DNA from 3 places in the Methylobacterium sp. E-046 genome. Region 2 is predicted to be linked to each of the others. Evidence: riboswitches for the same ligand, from Rfam matches in the RefSeq annotation. Region 2 holds a riboswitch; each other region holds the start of a gene.
The links. A riboswitch is a leader RNA that binds a small molecule or an ion and turns the genes downstream of it on or off. The one in region 2 is predicted to bind cobalamin.
Positions count from the first base shown of each region.

Region 1: linked by a shared signal. The riboswitch ahead of MKK82_RS17250 (TonB-dependent receptor) and the one ahead of MKK82_RS19535 (TonB-dependent receptor) in region 2 are both predicted to bind cobalamin.
Region 3: linked by a shared signal. The riboswitch ahead of MKK82_RS07605 (CbtB-domain containing protein) and the one ahead of MKK82_RS19535 (TonB-dependent receptor) in region 2 are both predicted to bind cobalamin.

Region 1 is NZ_JAKSYP010000176.1:66,973-73,032, reverse strand. It holds gene MKK82_RS17260 (alpha/beta fold hydrolase) at 73-786, shown strand; gene MKK82_RS17255 (RluA family pseudouridine synthase) at 753-2,183, opposite strand; cobalamin riboswitch at 2,776-2,969, shown strand; gene MKK82_RS17250 (TonB-dependent receptor) at 3,249-5,432, shown strand; gene MKK82_RS17245 (PepSY domain-containing protein) at 5,426-6,060, shown strand, end outside.
Region 2 is NZ_JAKSYP010000183.1:256,529-262,588, reverse strand. It holds gene MKK82_RS19550 (FecCD family ABC transporter permease) at 1-809, shown strand, start outside; gene MKK82_RS19545 (ABC transporter ATP-binding protein) at 806-1,570, shown strand; gene MKK82_RS19540 (class I SAM-dependent methyltransferase) at 1,615-2,352, shown strand; gene MKK82_RS19535 (TonB-dependent receptor) at 2,690-4,720, opposite strand; cobalamin riboswitch at 4,962-5,155, opposite strand; gene MKK82_RS19530 (very short patch repair endonuclease) at 5,510-5,941, shown strand; gene MKK82_RS19525 (DNA cytosine methyltransferase) at 5,915-6,060, opposite strand, start outside.
Region 3 is NZ_JAKSYP010000090.1:70,365-76,424, forward strand. It holds gene MKK82_RS07600 (S10 family peptidase) at 1-1,338, shown strand, start outside; cobalamin riboswitch at 1,533-1,728, shown strand; gene MKK82_RS07605 (CbtB-domain containing protein) at 1,764-1,946, shown strand; gene MKK82_RS07610 (CbtA family protein) at 1,963-2,718, shown strand; gene MKK82_RS07615 (DUF1636 family protein) at 2,711-3,112, shown strand; gene cobW (cobalamin biosynthesis protein CobW) at 3,109-4,143, shown strand; gene cobN (cobaltochelatase subunit CobN) at 4,191-6,060, shown strand, end outside.

The DNA of each region.
Region 1 (6,060 bases), on a different contig from region 2:
GCCGCATCCAGGCTCGTATCATGCGCGGCGACCGGCGGCGCCGAAGCCGGCACGCGGAGTACGGAACCGGTCATGAACCTCGTGCTGCTCCCCGGCTTCATGACCGATCCCGACCTGTGGACCGACCTGATGCCCCGTCTGTCCGGGATCGGCCCGGTGATGCACGGCGACGTCACGCAGGACGCGACCATCCACGACATGGCGCTGCGGGTCGCCGCCGCAGCGCCGGACCGGTTCGCTCTGGTAGGCTTCTCGATGGGCGGCTACGTGGCCCGGGCCGTCGCCTACCGCGCACCCGAGCGGGTCCAGGCCCTCGTCCTGATCGCCACCTCGGCGCGGGCCGACACGCGCGCGCAGGCGACACGGAAGGCGTTCGCCGTTGCACAAGTCCGCGAGCAGGGCTTCGCCGGACTGAGCCGGAACGCGATCCTTCAATCCGTACATCCGGAGCGGGCCGGGGACGCGACTCTCCTCGCGCGCATCCGCCGAATGGGCGACCGGCTGGGCGGTCCGGTGTTCCTGCGCCAGGCCGGGCAAGCCCGCATGGCCGACCTCGACCGGCTCGGCACGATCCGATGCCCGACCCTGGTGGTGGTGGCGGCGCAGGACGCCCTGCGCGGCCTCGACGAGGGACGGGAGCTTCGCGACGGCATTTCGGGCGCCACGATCACGGTGATCGACGGATCGGGCCACATGCTGCCCCTGGAGGCGCCCGAGGCCCTGGCCGACGCAATCGTGCCGTGGCTCCTGGATCAGGCCTCCGGCGCCTCGACGATCGGGTCATAGCGGCCGGCATCGAAGCCGAGGAGGTTCCAGCTCTGGGCCATGTGGGGCGGCAGCGGCGCGCTCACGTCCACGGGCTTGCCGGTGCGTGGGTGCGGGATGACGATCCGCCGGGCGAGCAGGTGGAGCCGGTTCTGGATACCCCCCGGCAGCTCCCAGTTCTCGACGGAGAAATATTTGGGATCGCCGACGATCGGGTGGCCGATATGGGCCGCATGGGCGCGCAGCTGGTGCGTGCGGCCGGTCACCGGCTTGAAGGATAGCCAGGACAGCTTCTGGGCGGCCTGGTCGACCATCGCGTAGTAGGTCAGCGCGTGGCTGGCACCCTCGTCGCCGTGCTTGGCGACGCGCATCCGCGCGTCGGCGTCGGTGGGCTCCTCCTTGGCGAGGTAGGTGGAGACGCGGCCCTGACGCACCCGCGGCACGCCGGCGGTCAGCGCCCAGTAGATCTTCCGCGCCGCCCGGGACCGGAAGCTCTTGGCCAGCGTCGCCGCGGCGAGCCGGGTCTTGGCGACGATCAGGCAGCCGGCGGTATCCTTGTCCAGCCGGTGAACGAGGCGGGGCTTCTGGCCGTCCGGGCTGGTGAGCGCGGCGAGCAGGCCGTCCACGTGCCGGACCGTCCCCGACCCGCCCTGGACCGCGAGTCCGAAGGGCTTGTTGAGGATCATCATGTCCGCGTCCTCGTAGAGGATCAGCGAGCGGATGAACTCCGCGTCGTCCTGCTCGCGGGCGGCGCTGCGCGGGCGCTCGGTGGGCTGCTCAAGGCGCAGCGGCGGCACGCGCACGCTCATGCCCGGCTCCAGCCGGTCGTTCGGCTTGGCGCGCTTGCCGTCGACCCGCAACTCACCCTTGCGCACGATGGTTTGCACGCGGGTGAAGGGCAGGAGCGGGAAGCGGGCCGTGAGGAAGCGGTCGATCCGCATCCCGGCCTCGTCCGGCTCCACCGTCAAAGTCTGTACCCCGGACGCGAGGGTCGCGGAGGCGGCGGCGCGCTGCTCGCGGCGTGTCGGGGCGGCTGCGGGCGCCGGCGCGGGGGCCGAGGCCTCCGCGCGCTTGGCCGGGGGCCGGCCTGGTGCGGGCGCGGCCGTACGGCGGGGCGGAGGCGCGTCCCGGCGTGTCGACGCCGGCGCGGTGCGCGCCTTCGGGGGCCGCGCCGGTGCAGCGGCCGCCGGTGCCTGGCCGGCCCCCCACGGGTCGCGCGCCCCGGCATCGTCGCCGCGGTTGCGGGCGGCGCGCTCGGCGGCATCCCGGGCGCTGGTGCGGGGGCCCGTGCGGGCGCGGCCGTCGGCGTAGCCGTTGCCGGCGCCGAACTTGCCGGCCTTGAACGGACCTGCGTTGGATTTGCCGGCCTGAGGCTTGCGCCCCCTCGGCCCGCCGCTTTTGGGAGGTCGTGTCGTCATGTTTCCGCCGGCACCCGTCTCCGCTGCGGACGGGGCGTCCGCGCGCATGGGCCGCGGCGTCGCGGACGTCCGGACCGATGGGATCGACCGGCTGTAGCATCGCCCGCGCGCAGCGGCAAAGGCGGCCCTCCACGCGGGCCCATCAGGGCTCAGAGTCCCAACGAAGCGATCCTGTCCGTCGAGCCGACCGGCCGGCAGGGCGACCGGGAACAGGAAGAGGACCTCGTGCCCGACCAGCCCCTCGTACGCGACGTCATTCGCCCCACGCGCGGGCCGCCGAAGACCGAGACCCTGATGCCGAGTTCCCCTGAAAACGCGTGGATCAGGCCGTTCCGGGCGCTTACGGCGAACGCGACGCTGCTCCCGAGGAGCCGGAAAACCTTGGGCTGTCCGTCATCGGCACGGATCTCGGCCACCGACAAGCTATTGTAGCGCCGGGGCAGGCTCGGGCCTCCAAGCGGATCCCCGCAAGAGGGGCTCCAACCCATATTTCGAACCGATCACCGCGTCCCCGCCGGAGCCGCAACGGAGCACCGCCCGCGTCGATTCACGGCAACCTTCGGACACGCGGTTGACGCCCAGGCGCGCTACGGCCAAGCTGTCGGCCGACGGTTCCCCTTGGGGATCAAAAGGGAACGCGGTGAGGGGTTCGCCCCGAAGCCGCGGCTGCCCCCGCAACTGTAAGCGGCGAGCCCTTCACCACCACGTCACTGGGTCACCCCGGGAAGACGGTGCGAGGGCGGCGACCCGCGAGCCAGGAGACCTGCCGTCAGCCGTGGTCACACGCGAAACGCGCCGGGCGGGGTGTCCTGGCGGGTGTCGAGGCACCGTCAATCCCGAGGGGAGGCGGTCGCCGAGGCCTCGTTCGCGGTGACGTGCCACAGCAAGCGCGCCCGCGACACCGTTCCCGATGTCCGTCTCCGTCCTCTCGAACTCCCCGAATCCGACATCGGGCCGCCGCGCACGCGTTTCGGCGCCGTCACCGAGTGGACGTTGAATTGCAATGTTATTACACTGCTTTTAGACTTGGGGGCCGGCGCGCGCCGCGCACGGACCGCTTCCCTCATGCCTTCATCGCCCCATCGCCCCAGACTCACCGGGACGGCGCCGCTCTGCGGCTTTCTCCTCGCGCTCCTCGCCAGTCCGACCGCCGCTCAGGAGACCGTCACCTTGGATGAACTGTCCGTCGCGGGTGCAGGCGGCGATCCGAGCCGCCTTCCGCCGAACGGCCTCAACCTGCGCACGCCCGACCGGACTGCGAGCCGTGTCGGCCTGACGCCGCTGGAGACCCCGGCCAGCCTCGATATCGTGTCCGGCGAGACCGCGCGGCTGCGCGGCCAGGACACGATCGCCGACGCTGTGACCCAGGACGCCACCGGCATCACCACCATCGCGGCGCCCGGCAACGGCAACGGCGCGTTCACGTCCCGCGGCTTCGCTGGCCCGAACTCGATCCAGCAGCTCTACGACGGCACGCGCTTCTACGTCGGCGCCAACACCGTGACCTTCCCGTTCGACACGTGGAACGTCGAGCGAATCGAGGTGCTGCGCGGGCCGTCCTCGGTGCTCTACGGCGACGGCGCCATCGGCGGCGTCATCAACGTGGTCCCGAAGAAGCCGGTCTTCGTTCCGATCAACACCGCCCGCGCGGTGGTGGGCACCGACGGCGTCGCGCGCCTCGCCCTCGATTCCGGCAGTCCGATCGGGCAAGCCGAGTTCGGCGACACCTTCGCGTATCGCCTCAACGTCAGCGGCAACCGCGCCGACGGTTGGATCCGGCCGGAGGGCGATTTTCGCAACCTCGCGGTCTCGGCCGCCCTCCTGTTCCAGCCGAGCCCGAACCTCGCCATCACCCTGAGCCACGATCTCGGCTACCAGGAGCCCGCCCGCTACTGGGGCACGCCGCTGGTCGAGGGACGGATCCCGGATCTGATCCGGTTCAACAACTACAACGTCCGCGACGCGAAGATCACCTGGGCCGACAACTGGACCCAGATCAAGACCGAATGGTCCCCCTCGGCCGACATGACGATCCGCAACACCGCCTACCGGCTCACCAGCCGGCGCCACTGGCTCGACGTCGAGCAGTACAGCTACAACCGCGGCACCGGACTCGTGAACCGGGGCGACTACCTGGAGATCTACCACAGCCAGGAGCAGGTCGGGGATCGGCTCGACGCGACGTTCCGGGGCAGCCTGTTCGGCCTGCCCAACCAGTTCGTGGCCGGGTTCGACGTGAACCACATCGACTTCCGGCACACCAACAACTTCTACTTTGACCAGACCACCAGCGTGCCCCTCGTAGGCTACGATCCGGGCGTCTTCCCGCAGAACGGCCGGGCGCGGCCTGCCTACGCAACGCAGACGAGCCAGGCCTCGGTCTTCGCGGAGGACCGTCTGATCCTGTCGGACAAGCTCTCGTTCCTCACCGGCGTGCGCCTCGACGTGCCGACGCTGAATCGGGAGGACCTGCAGACGAGATCGCGATTCGAGAAGACCTACCGGGCGCTGGGCTACCGCTTCGGCCTCGTCTACAACCCGACGCCGGACAGCGCGCTCTACGCCCAGTACAGCTTCGCCACCGACCCGGTGAACAGCCTGATCACGCTGAACCAGTCGCTGGCGGGCTTCAAGCTCGCCACAGGCGATCAGGTCGAGATCGGCGCCAAGGGTCTTGCCTTCGACGGTGCCGTGGAATGGACCATCGCGGGCTACCGGATCGTCAAGGACAACCTGATCTCGGCAATCCCCGGCCAGCCGACGCTGTCCACGCAGGTGGGGAGCCAGTCCTCGCAGGGATTCGAGCTGGCCTTGGGCTGGCGCTTTGCTCCGGGCTGGCGGCTGGACGGCAACCTCGCGCTGCTGCACGCGCAGTACGACCGGTTCGACCAGAGCGTGAACGGCACCACCGTCTCCTATGTCGGCAACCAGCCCATCGACGTGCCCGAGCGCGTGGCCAATCTCTGGTTGACCTGGGACATCCACCGCGACTGGACTGCGCGGATCGGGCTCCAGAACGTGGGACAGGTCTACAGCGACTTCGGCAACACGGCGCGGCGCCCGGCCTACAACCTCATCAATGCGGTTCTCGACCATCAGGTCACGGCGGAGTCGCGCCTGTCCCTGCGGGTCTACAACCTGTTCGACAAGGTCTACGCGATCAGCGGCAACGCCGTGAACGGGATCGGGACCAACTGGCTCCTCGGGCGCCCCCGCTCGGTCGAGGTCGCCTACACGGTGACGTGGTGAGCCTGCGGCGGCGGCTCGGCAAGGCAGGACGACGCTGGCTGCTGCTGTTCCACCGCTGGGCCGGGATCGCCGCGGGGCTGTTCTTCGCTTCGTGGATCGGTTCCGGGCTGGTGATGCTCTACGTGCCGTTCCCGACGCTGACCGCGGCCGAGCGCGCGGCGCGGCTCGCCCCGATCGCGTGGGATCAGGTCGCCGTGGCGCCCGGCGACGCGCTCCGCGCCAGTGGGCTTACCGGCACGCCTACCGACTTCGCCCTGGAGATGCAGGGCGCGGAGCCCGTGTACCGGATCGCCGGCCGCGACGGCGCCCGAGCGACGGTGTCGGCGCGGACCGGCGGGCGGCTCGGCCCGCTGCCGCCCGAAGACGCACTGCGTCTCGCGGCCGAGGGGTTCCCGAACGCGCGGTTGGAGCCGGTCGTCCGCGACCAGTGGACCGTCACGGCCCGGTACGACCCGCTGCGGCCCTTCCGGAAGGTCGCCCTCGGCGACGCGGCGGGGACCGAACTCTACGTCTCGCAGGTCACCGGCGAGATCGCCCTCGACACGACGCGGTTCGAGCGGGCCTGGAACTGGGTGGGCGCCGTTGCGCACTGGATCTATCTCACGCCGCTACGTGCCCGGGCGGAGCT
Region 2 (6,060 bases):
TCGCGGCCCTCGCCGGGAGCGCACTGGCGGTCTCGGGGGCGATCCTCCAGGCATTGCTGCGCAACCCGCTCGCCGAGCCCTACCTGCTGGGCATCTCGGCCGGTGCCTCGACGGGTGCCGTGACCGTGATGGTCCTCGGTCTCGGGGCCGCCGCACTCGGGGTCTCCGGTGGGGCGTTCGTCGGCGCACTCCTGGCATTGGCGACCGTCGCGCTCCTCTCGATGGGTGCAGGCGGATCGAGCGAGCGCGTGATCCTGGCCGGGGTCGCCGCCTCACAGCTGTTCAACGCCGCGACGGCGGTCGTCGTGACGACCTTCGCCAGTGCCGAGCAGGCCCGGGGCGTGATGTTCTGGCTGCTCGGGAGCCTCGGCGGCGTGCGCTGGCCGGACGTTTGGATCGCGGGCCCAGTCCTGCTCGTCGGCTGCGCGGTAAGCCTCCTTCACGCCCGCGTCCTCGATGCCTTCGCCTTCGGTGAGGATGCCGCCGCCGCGCTTGGGGTGTCAGTGACACGGGTACGCATCGTGCTGTTCGTGATCACAGCCGCGATGACCGCGACAGTGGTCGCCATCGTCGGCTCCATCGGCTTCGTCGGCCTCCTTATCCCCCATGCCGTACGCTTCGTTGTCGGCCCACGGCACGCCCGCTTGCTGCCAGTCGCGGCGGTGGCCGGCGCGGTGTTCTTGATCCTCGCTGATATCTTGTCCCGGGTCCTGGTTCCGCAGCAAGTCCTCCCCATCGGCGTGGTCACGGCTCTGTTCGGGGCGCCGGCCTTCGCCCTACTCCTCGCCCGCGCTCGGCGGCCGGCATGACACTGGCGGCGCGCGAGCTGCGCTGGGCCGCCGGTGGCCGGATGATCCTCGACGGCGTGACGCTCGCGGCAGAACCCGGGCGGCTCCTCGGCATCGTGGGCCCTAACGGCTCGGGCAAGTCGAGCCTGCTGCGGCTGATCTGCGGCTTGCGCAAGCCGCGCAGTGGCGTCGTCACGCTGGATGGCGGCGCCCTCGCCCATCTGACGCGTCGGTGCGTCGCCCGACGTGTCGCCTTCGTCGAGCAGCAGGCCGGCACTCAGGTGCAGCTCACGGTGGACGACGTGGTCCGCCTCGGCCGGACCCCGCATCGCGGCGCGCTCTCACCCTGGGCCGCGGCCGACGAGACTGCCGTGGTGACGGCTCTAGGACAGGTGGGCCTCGAAGGTCTCCGCTGGCAAGCCTGGGCAACGCTCTCGGGCGGCGAGCGCCAGCGCGCCCTGATAGCACGCGCGCTCGCCCAGGAACCGAGCGAGCTGATCCTCGACGAGCCGACGAACCACCTCGACGTGCGCCACCAACTCGACGTCCTCTCGCTCGTCCGCAGGCTGGAGGTGACGTGCATCGTCGCCCTGCACGATCTCAACCTCGCTGCCCTGTTCTGCGACGAGGTCGCCGTCCTGAGCCGGGGCATCCTGGTCTGCGCCGGGGCACCCTCCGACATCCTGACAGCCGCGATGATCCGCGACGTGTTCGCAGTGCGGGCCGAGGTGAGGATCTCGGCGCACAGCGGCCGCCCGCACATCGAGTATCGTCCCGACTGACACGAGAGGAGCTTACCGTGGCCACATCGGCGACTGAGGCGGCCGTGACCGCCTACTGGGATGCTCGGGCTCCGCACTTCGATGGGGTCGCCTCGCACGTGCGTCTGCAGGAGGTTTGGCGCGAGGTCCTGGCTGCCGCCTTTGCCGTGGATACGCCCTGCGACGTCGTCGATCTCGGGACCGGGACGGGCGCGTGCGCGATCATCGCCGCTGCGCTCGGGCATCGGGTGCGCGCCTTCGACGGGTCGACGGCCATGCTCGCCGTCGCCCGTGCGGCCGCGGAGCGAGCAGGACATCAAGTCACCTTCGTGCAGAGCCGGATCGCGGATGCGCCGATTGCCCCCGCGAGCGCCGATATCGTGACGCTCCGCAACGTGCTGTGGACGCTGGAGCGGCCCGCCGAAGCCTTAGAGGTGGCGCGGCGAGCTCTGCGACTGGGCGGTCGGGTCGTCGTCTCGGATGGCCTATGGTCCCACGCGCCCGACGACCGCTCCGACTACACGCCGGATGTCGCTGCACGGCTCCCACTTCATGCCGGCCTTTCCGAGGCTGACGCCAGACGCCTCCTGCACGATACCGGGTTCGACGGCATAAGTTCGTGGCAGCATCTTTTCCGCTCCGAACCTTATCCGGGCGGCGTTCCGGCCTTCGTCCTCTCGGCACAGCCCCGCGATGCGGCGTCGCACGACGCGGGAGGTCGTGCCATCGGGTGGGACAATCGCATCGATACCGACCCTCATCCATCCGAAGACGGCGCGCCGTGGCGTCAGGACACCGCCTGATCACACTTCCGCCTATCAGGACGATGTGCCTGTCTGCCGACAATCGATCGGCGCAGAAGTCTCTGCGCATCCGCCGATGTCCAAATCACCCCGCCGCGCGGTTTGCGCACGGCGCGGCGCGTCAACTCCGTCGCGACGGCGCGAGCGGTGCGACCCCGATCGCGTATGATCTCTCTCAGTAGCGGTTCCATATCGACGACATAGCGCCGTGCCCGGTCAGCCGCAGCGCGCCGGCCAGCGTCACCGCAGCGCTCGCGGTGGACGACATCGCCGCTCAGGCCCAGCGTCGCGTACGGGCCCGGATCGTTCAGCACAGGTTCTGACAGCGATCGCCACATCAGAACTTCCCGGCGATGGTCAGGCGCACCGCCGTGGGCTCGACGGGGTGGAACACCCGGTCGATCAGGCCCTCGGTGGGCTCGCCGGGCAGCCGCGAGACATACGCGTAGGTGATCTGGTCCGACTTGCTGTTGGTCAGGTTCAGCACGTCCAGCGAGACGCTGACCCCGCTCTCAAAGTTGTACCCGACGCGACCGTTGAAGAGCGCGGTCGCCTTTGAGCGGATCGAGTTATCCTCGATGAGCGGCCGCGGCCCGAAATAGCGCAGCCGCAACGATCCGAACCACCCCAGCGGCTCGCCGAAGGTGACGCCGGCCGAGGCGATCGTCGTGGGCGCCTCCGGCACCCGGTTACCTACCGGGTCGTAGTCCGAGAAGCGGGCGTTGGTGATGGTTAGATCGCCCTCCAGCGAGAGCCAGGGCGTCACCGCGTAGCGGTTCGTCCACTCGACGCCGAAGCGCCGGGTCGGCCGGCTCGGTTCGGTCGTGCCGGTATCCCCCTGGAACAGGTTCTCCGAAGCGAAGTCAAGCCGGAACAGGGCGAGGCTCGTCTCCAGTCCGGCGATCGAGCGGTTGCGGATACCCACCTCGTAGCCCGTAGACGGCACCAGGAAGGGCGAGCGGGTGGTGTTGAACAGCGCGCTCTGCGGATCGACCGTGGCGGTCACACCGCGCACGTCGTTTGAGTGAAAGCCGCCGCCGTAGTTCACGTAGAATTCGGTGTCGAACCAGGGCCCGAGAACGAGGCCGAGCTTCGGGTTGACGATGCCGTCGCGCGCCTTGCCCGAGTTGGCCGGCGTGTCAGAGGCGACGCTGGCGTAGTAGCCGTCGGCGCGGAAACCGAGGCTGGTGCGCAGCCACTCGGTCCAGCGCACCCGGTTGTCGAAGTAGAACGCGCCGCTCGTCTCGAGCACGCGGTCGTCCAGCACGCCGGAGCGGTACTGCCGGTTCGTGGTGTTGAACAGGCCGACCCGGATGCTATCGGTGCGGGTCTGGACGCCGATCTCGTTCTCCATCGGCAGCCCGAACAGGTCGCCCTGGAAGATGTGCAGGGCCTCGCCGCCGCCGAGGATGCGCTGGTCGAGCTGGTGGAACTGGTCGCCGTTGACCGGATCGTTCAGGAAGTAGGTGAAGTCGTTGAACAGATTAAGCTGTGACCGGATCACGTAGGCCGATGCTCGCGTCACGCCGGTCCCGTCTGTCGCGCTGAACTTGCCTGAGAGCGAGAACCGCGACGTGTCCCCGCCGTCGGTCGGGTTGATCGTACCGTAGCGGCCGATCAGCCCCTCGGTGACTGCCCGCTCGGGGATCTGGTTGGTGGCCGTCCAGCGGGCCGCATAGGCCATGCCGGTGACCGAGAAGCCGTCCAGCGGCGTGCCCTGACTGTAGCGCGCGACCCCGTTGATCTTGCGCAGGGCGTCCGGAACCACCCAGGGCCCATCGTAGACCTGGGCTTCGCCTGCCAGGAGGAGGTTGCCTTCCCCGAGCGGCACGGTCGTGATCGACAGGGCCCGCTTGTAGCCGAACGAGCCGATCGAGGTCAGGGCGAGGTTCTTGGCGGTCGTGTCGAGGTAGTCGATCCGCACCGAGCCCGCCGAGGCGAAGTCGCCGTCGCGCACGAAGTACGGCCCCTTGTGGAACTCCACTGCGCCGACGAGTTCCGGGATCAGGAAGTTGATGTCGGCGTAGCCCTGGGCATGGGCATTGGTGCGCATGTTGAGCGGCATGCCGTCAAGGAACAGGGCCAAGTCGGTGCCGTGGTCGAGGTTGAAGCCGCGCAGGAAGAACTGATTGGCCTTCCCCTCACCGGAGTGCTGCGTGACGATCAGGCCCGGCACCGCTTCCAGCACCTCGCCAGGCCGGGTCACCGGGCGGCTGTTGAGCTGAGCGCCTGTGATCACGCCGGAACTGGCGGAGGCCACAGGTGTGCTGATCCCGCCGATGCCGGTCACGCCGCCTACGTAACCCGCGCTGGCGGCCGGACCGACTTGGGGGGATGCAGCTGCGGCGGTCTCGGAGGTGACCGAGATCTCCTCTAGCGTCGTCTCAGTGATCGCCGCACTCGGCGCGGAGCGGTCCTGGGCTACGGCAGCTGACGCAAGGGCGGCGAGGCCCACGCCCGACAGGGTCGAGAGCGTTCGGGCGGTGGGACAGAAGGGCACGGGACCTCGGGCGACGGCAGTGGCACGTCACCGCGAATGAAGTCTCGCCGACCGCGTGAGTGCACGGCCGTCTCGACACCCCCCAGGACACCCCGCCCGGCGCGGTTCGCGTGTGACCACGGCTGACGGCAGGTCTCCTGGCTCGCGGGTCGTCGCCCTCGCACCGTCTTCCCGGGATGACCCAGTGACGTGGTGGTGAAGGGCTCGCCGCTCACAGTTGCGGGGGCAGCCGCGGCATCGGGGCAAGCCCTTCACCGCGTTCCCTTTTGATCCCCGAGGGGAACCGTCACGGCTACGCTAGGTGATTAATTCATGCCTCGTCAACGCGACGAGACATCTTCTTGTGAGGTGTGCCTTCTGGGCTGCATTCCGGCTGCGCTGTTCCACAGCGCTTACCCAATCGGAGCGGTCACGTCCCCGCCTAATAGCTCTATTCCTCGAGGCCTATCGGAACGCTGCCGCTTCTATCTGCCTTCAGGAACAGCGTGAACCAGCTCCAATCGGGGCGCCAACCTCGCGGAGCTGATCGATACGGCGCGCCGCGGAGACGAGATGGTCGTTGTACCGCGGGCAGGCTGGGGGCCTTCGTTGCAGGAGAATGACCGAGACCCTCGGCTACATAGTCGAAGTGACCGGCTTTCTCCGGGAGACACAGCCTTGAGCCAGACATTCGAGGGCGCGTCCGATGCCGCCCGAAAAGTGATGCGTGCCAACAAGGGCCGGGACACCAAGCCCGAGTTGATCGTCCGCCGCCTCCTGCACAGCATGGGGTACCGCTTCCGGCTGCATCGGCGGGACCTTCCGGGCACGCCGGACATCGTGCTGCCGCGCCATCGGGCGGCCATCCAGGTGCATGGCTGCTTCTGGCACCAGCACCAGGGATGCCGACATGCCAACCTGCCTCGATCCCGATCGGCCTACTGGCATCCCAAGCTTGCGCGAAATGTCGAGCGAGACGCGCATGCCATTTCGGCTCTCGAAGCTCTTGGCTGGCGCGTTTTAGTGCTGTGGGAGTGCGAGCTGCGAGACCCCGAGAGCACGCGCGCCCGGCTCAGCTCGTTCCTATTCGGCTGCGATCAGCTTGCCTGAGCTTCGCAGTCGAGCTGCCACCCCGTAGCCCAAGCCGGTGCCCGGATGCGCTTCATGCTGGCCGCGCAGGGCATGATAGGCCTTCGGGACCTTCGCGACACGTGCCGGAGGAGGCGTGG
Region 3 (6,060 bases), on a different contig from region 2:
GCCTACGTGGCCTACACGGTGGCGCCGGAAGCCGGCCGCGAAAGGCCCGTGACCTTCGCGGTCAACGGCGGGCCAGGCGCGGCCTCGGCCTACCTGAACATCGGGGCGATCGGCCCGTGGCGGCTGCCCGTCGGCACGGCCAGCATCAGCCCGTCGCAGCCGGTGGCGCTCACCCCCAACGACGGCACGTGGCTGGGCTTCACCGACCTCGTCTTCATCGATCCGGTCGGGACGGGTTACAGCCGCGCGGCCGACGGCAACGGCAAGGCCTACTGGTCGATCGAGTCCGACGCGTCGACGCTCGCGGCGGTCATCGCACGCTACCTGCGCGTCAACGACCGCATGGCGAGCCCGAAATTCTTCGTCGGCGAGAGCTACGGCGGCTTCCGGGGTCCGCTGATCGCCGAGAAACTGCAGGAGGATGTCGGCGTCGGCCTGTCCGGGCTGGTGCTGCTGTCGCCGGTGCTGGATTTCGGCTGGCTGGAAACGCCCCGCGCCAATCCCTGGGGCTACGTGCTGAAGCTGCCCTCCCTCGCCGCCGGAGCGCTGGAGCGGACCGGCCAAGTGCCGACGCCGGCCCTGCTGGCGGACGCGGAGTCCTACGCGTCGGGCCCCTACTTCGCGGATCTGCTGAAAGGTCCGAGTGACGCACAGGCCGTCGCGCGGATGACCGACAGGGTCGCGCCCCTCGTCGGCCTCGACGCCGCCCTGGTGCGCGCCCAGGCGGCGCGGCTCACGACCCGCAGCGTCCAGCGCGAGGTCGACCGCGCCGACGGGAGGGTGACCAGCGCCTATGATACCGGGATCACCGGCTGGGATCCGAACCCGGATGCCGCGCAGTCGAGCTTCGAGGACCCGCAACTCACGGCGCTCCAGGCTCCGCTGACCAGCGCCATGATCGACCTCTACGCACGCACGCTGAAATGGCCCGTGCCCAACGTGCGCTACGAGCTGCTCAACTCAGCCGTGAACCGCGGCTGGAGCTGGGGCTCCGGCCGGCAAGCCCCGGAGGTGCTGTCCAACCTGAAGGGAGCCCTCGCCCTGGACGGTCGGCTGCGGGTCCTCGTGGTGCACGGCTTCACCGACCTCGTGACGCCCTACTACGCCTCGAAGCTTCTGCTGGCGCAGGTCCCCGCCTACGCGGCGGGTCGCCTGAGCCTCGCGGTCTATCCGGGCGGGCACATGTTCTACACCCGCCCCGATTCGCGGGCGGCGTTCAGGACGGATGTCGAGCGTCTCTTCTCCGAGGCCGTGAAGGCGCGCGATGTCGGGTCCTCGGAAGCGCCTTCGCAAGCCCCTTCGCAAGTCCCCTGGCAAGCCCCGGCGGAGCGGCACTAGGCCGGACCCGCCGGGAAGGGCCGTTCCGCGAGCAGGCCGTTCGACGCGCCGCCGCCTCCGCACGACAGCCGAAAGTCTCACCCGACCCGCATCCCGCGCGGCAGGATCGCGGGTCGGGCGGCGCCGCTCGGAGGATGGCGACGAGATTCGGATCCCACCGGCCGCCGATCCGTTGTGCGGGGACGCCGTAGCGTCTACAAAGGGCCCGTGACGGTGCCCCGGCGACGGGGTGAAAAGGGAATGCGGTGAGGGGCGTAAGCCTCAAATCCGCGGCTGCCCCCGCAACTGTGAGCGGCGAGTGCCTGCCAGAGAGCCACCGGAGCGATCCGGGAAGGCGGCCGGCGCGCAGAGCCGCGAGCCAGGAGACCTGCCGTCACGCCAGGATCCCGCAATGCCGCCGGTGGGGCGGCTGGAGAGACACGCTGATGACCACTTCGACCCTCGCCCCCGCCGCACTCGGCACCCGCTCGGCCGAGCGACCCGTCGCCGTGGCACTCGCGGCGTTCCTCGGCCTCGGCCTGCTGTTCATGGCGGGCTTCTCGCCGGCGATCGCGCTCCACAACGCGGCGCACGACTTCCGGCACACCCAGAACTTCCCCTGCCACTGACGCCCTGACACAAGGGATGATCATCCGGCTTCTGTCGGCGGCGCTGGCTGCCGGCTTCATCGCGGCCATCGTCGTGACGGGCCTCGAACTCACGCTGACCTTGCCGCTGATCCTCGCGGCCGAGCGCTACGAGCGGGCGGAGCCCTCGCATCAGGCAGCCAAGACGTTGCCGATCGTGCTGGCTCATTCCGGTCACGATCATTCCGATGCCGATAAGGCCGGGCCGGATCGCGCCGCCCCGGAATGGCAGCCCGGTGCCGGTCTGCCGCGGATGGCGTTCACCGCACTCGCGACCCTGGTCGGAGGGGTCGGCTACGCCCTGTTGCTCGGCGCGGTGATGCTCGCCTGCGGGCGCGAGCCGACGGCGCGGACCTGCCTCGCCTTCGCGATCGCGGGCTTCGCCAGCGTCGCTCTGGCACCGGGTCTCGGCCTGCCGCCGGAACTGCCCGGCAGCGAGGCGGCCCCCCTGGCGGCCCGCCAGGCATGGTGGGTGATGACCGCGGCGGCAACTGGAATGGGCCTCTACCTGATCGCGATCCGCCGCTCGTTCATCGCCATCCTGGGTGGCCTCATCCTGATGATCATCCCCCACATGGTCGGCGCGCCGCAGGCCCCGGCCGGGACCTCCGAGCTTCCTGCGGCTCTCGCCGCGCAGTTCGCGTCGCGATCCCTGGCGATCGGCTTCGTGCTCTGGGTGATGATCGGCCTGGGATTCGGCTGGGCGTGGCACGCTTTGGCGCGCGACGCGGCGCGGGGTGCGGCCCGTGCCTGAGACCGTCCTGTACGTCTGCACGACCTGCCGCCGCGAGGGCGACGACCCGGACGGACCCCGCGCCGGGAGCCGCCTCCTCGATGCGCTGCGGGCCCGGGCCGGCGCTGATCCGCACCTGCGGATCGAGCCCGTGGAGTGTCTGTCGGTCTGCAAGCGCCCCTGCACCGTGGCCGTGGCCTCGGCCGAGCGCTGGACCTACGTGTACGGCGACATGGACCCGGCCCTCTCGGCCGAGACCATCCTGGCCGGGGTAGCCGCCTACGCGACGACCTCGGACGGCATCGTGCCCTGGCGCAACCGGCCGGCCGAGTTCCGCAAGGGCGTGGTCGCCCGCATCCCACCCTTCCCCGAACCTCGCCCGCTTCCGGCCGGCACCCTGGAGGCCGCCGAATGACCATCGTGTCCAAGATCCCCTGCACCATCGTCACGGGCTTCCTGGGGGCCGGCAAGACGACCCTCGTGCGCCACGTCGTCGAGAACGCGAAGGGCCGTCGCCTCGCCATCCTGGTCAACGAGTTCGGCGATGTCGGCTTCGACAAGTCGTTCCTGGCCACCTGCGGCGTCGAGGGCTGCACGGAGGATTCCATCGTCGAGCTGCCGAACGGCTGCATCTGCTGCACGGTGGCGGACGACTTCGTGCCCGCCCTGGAGACGCTGCTCGCCCGCGCCGAGCCGCCGGAGCACATCCTGATCGAGACGTCCGGTCTCGCCCTGCCCAAGCCCCTCGTCCAGGCGTTCCAGTGGCCGGCGATCCGCTCGCGGGTGACCGTGGACGGGGTCGTCGCCGTGGTGGACGGCCCGGCGGTGGCCTCGGGGGCCTTCGCGGAGGATCCGGAGGCCCTGGCCGCCCAGCGAGCGGCCGATCAGTCGGTGGATCACGACAATCCGCTGGAGGAGGTGTTCGAGGACCAGCTCCTCTGCGCCGATCTGGTGGTGCTCAACAAGGCCGACCTGATCGATGCCGCGACCCGCGCCCGGGTCCGAGCCGAGGTGGAGAAGCAGCTGCCGCGCGCCGTGAAGGTGGTGGAGACCGAGAACGGCGTCATCGACCCGCGCGTGCTGCTGGGCCTCGGCGCGGCGGCCGAGGACGATCTCGACGCCCGCCCCTCGCATCACGGCGCGGACGAGGACCACGACCACGACGACTTCGAGACCGTGGCGTTGCCGGTCCGGCCGGCGGTCACCGCCGGCGACCTCGCGGCCCGGGTCGAGAAGGCGGCCGAGACGGACGGCGTGCTGCGCATCAAGGGTTTCGCCGAGGTCGAGGGCAAGGCGATGCGCCTGGTGGTGCAGGGTGTCGGACGCCGGGTCGCCCACCATTTCGACCGGCCCTGGCGGCCGGGCGAGCCCCGCGACGGAACGCTCGTGGTGATCGGCCTGAAGGGCTTCGACCGGGACGCGGTCGCCGCGGCGCTCGCGGGATGACGTCCGGCGCGCGCGCCCGTTCGAACTCACCCTGAGAGGCCGCCGCGATGCATCTCGTGCGCATCGACTCGGTCTCCCTCGACGAGGGCGAGGCCGCCGTGGATCTCGGGCAGGAGCCCGGCGATCTCGTGGTGCTGTCCTTCACCGACAGCGACCTGTCGGGGCTGGCGCAGGCCCATGCGGCCGAACCCGAGCTGCCGAGCCTGCGCCTCGCCAAGATGGCGAAGCTTCGGCATCCGCTCTCGGTCGACCTCTACGTCGAGCGCGTGGTGGCGCGCGCGAAGCTCGTGGTGATCCGCTGCCTCGGCGGTCTGGATTACTGGCGCTACGGGGTCGAGCGCTGCGCCGAGATAGCCCGGAAGGAGGGTGTCGTGCTGGCCGTGCTGCCGGGCGACGACCGGCCCGATCCGCGGCTCGCCACCTTCTCGACCGATCCCGATCTCGCCGAGGACCTCGACCTGTATTTCCGGGCGGGAGGCTTCGATAACATCCGGCGGATGCTGCGGCGTCTGGCCGCCCGGATCGGCTCCGGCCACGCGGTCGAGCCGCCGCGGCCGCTGCCGCGCGGCTTTCCCTGGTGCCCGGGCTGCGGCGTGCTGCCCCTGGATGCGGCGGTCGCGGCCGCGGCATCGGGGGTCCCGCTCGCCGGATCGGCGGCACCGCTGGCCCTGCTGGTGGTCTATCGTTCCGCCGTCCTCGGGGGCGACACGGCGCCCTTCGTGGCCCTCACCGCCGCCCTGCGCGCCCGCGGGATCGGCGTTTTGCCGATGGCTGTGTCGAGCCTGAAGGAGCCGGAAGCCGCCGCCGCGGTGGCCGCGGCCGTGCGGACGCGCGGGCCGGATCTCGTGATCGCCGCCACCGCGTTCTCGGCCCGTGAGGACGGAATCGACTTCGTTCTCGACGGCGCCGACTGCCCGGTTCTCCAGGCCTTCACGGTGGGTGCCGGGCGGGCCGCCTGGGAGGCGTCGGCCCGCGGGCTGGGCGCTGCCGACCTCGCCATGCAGGTGGCGCTGCCCGAGTTCGACGGCCGGCTCTCGGGCTTTCCGATCTCCTTCAAGGAAGAGTCTCCCGACATCGCGGGCTTCGCCGAGCGCCGGGCCGTGCCGTATGCGGCCGGGATCGAGGCCCTGGCGGACCGCGCCGCGGGCTGGCTGCGTCTGGCCGCCCTGCCGCGTGCCGAGCGGCGGGTCGCCATGGTGCTGTCGGATTATCCGGCGCGCGGCGGACGGGCCGGCTTCGCTGTCGGCCTCGATACCCCGGCGAGCGCCCGGTCGATCGCCGCCGATCTCGCCGCGGCGGGCTACGCGGTCGGCGCGCTGCCGGAAGAGACCGCGCTGATGGAGCGGCTGACCGCGGAGCCGGCCCGGTTCGACGTGCCGCTGGAGACCTATGCCGGCTGGCTCGATGGTCTCCCGGGACCGACGCGCGACGCGCTCGTCGAGGCCTGGGGGGAACCGGAGGCCGATGACGCCTGCGTTGGGGGGGCGTTCCGATTCCGCGTGGTGACCGGCGAACGTGCGCCGCCGGCGGGCGATGACGCCCCGCGCGAGAACCTCGCCGTCTTCCTCCAGCCCGACCGCGGGCGCGACGCGGACCGGAAGGCCGGCTACCACGACCCGGAGCGTCTCCCGACCCACGCGTATCTGGCGTTCCATCTCGGGCTGCGGCGGCATTTCGACGTCCTGGTGCAGCTCGGCACCCACGGCACCACCGAGTGGCTCCCCGGCAAGGCGGTGGCGCTGTCCCCCTATTGCCTGCCGGCGCTCTGCGTCGGCGGCCTGCCGGTGGTCTACCCGTTCATCGTCGACGATCCGGGCGAGGCCGCCCCGCTGAAGCGTCGCCTGGGCGGCATCGCGCTGGGCCACCTGACGCCGGAGACGGCCACGCAGGATCTGCCGCCCGAAGCCGCGCGCCTGC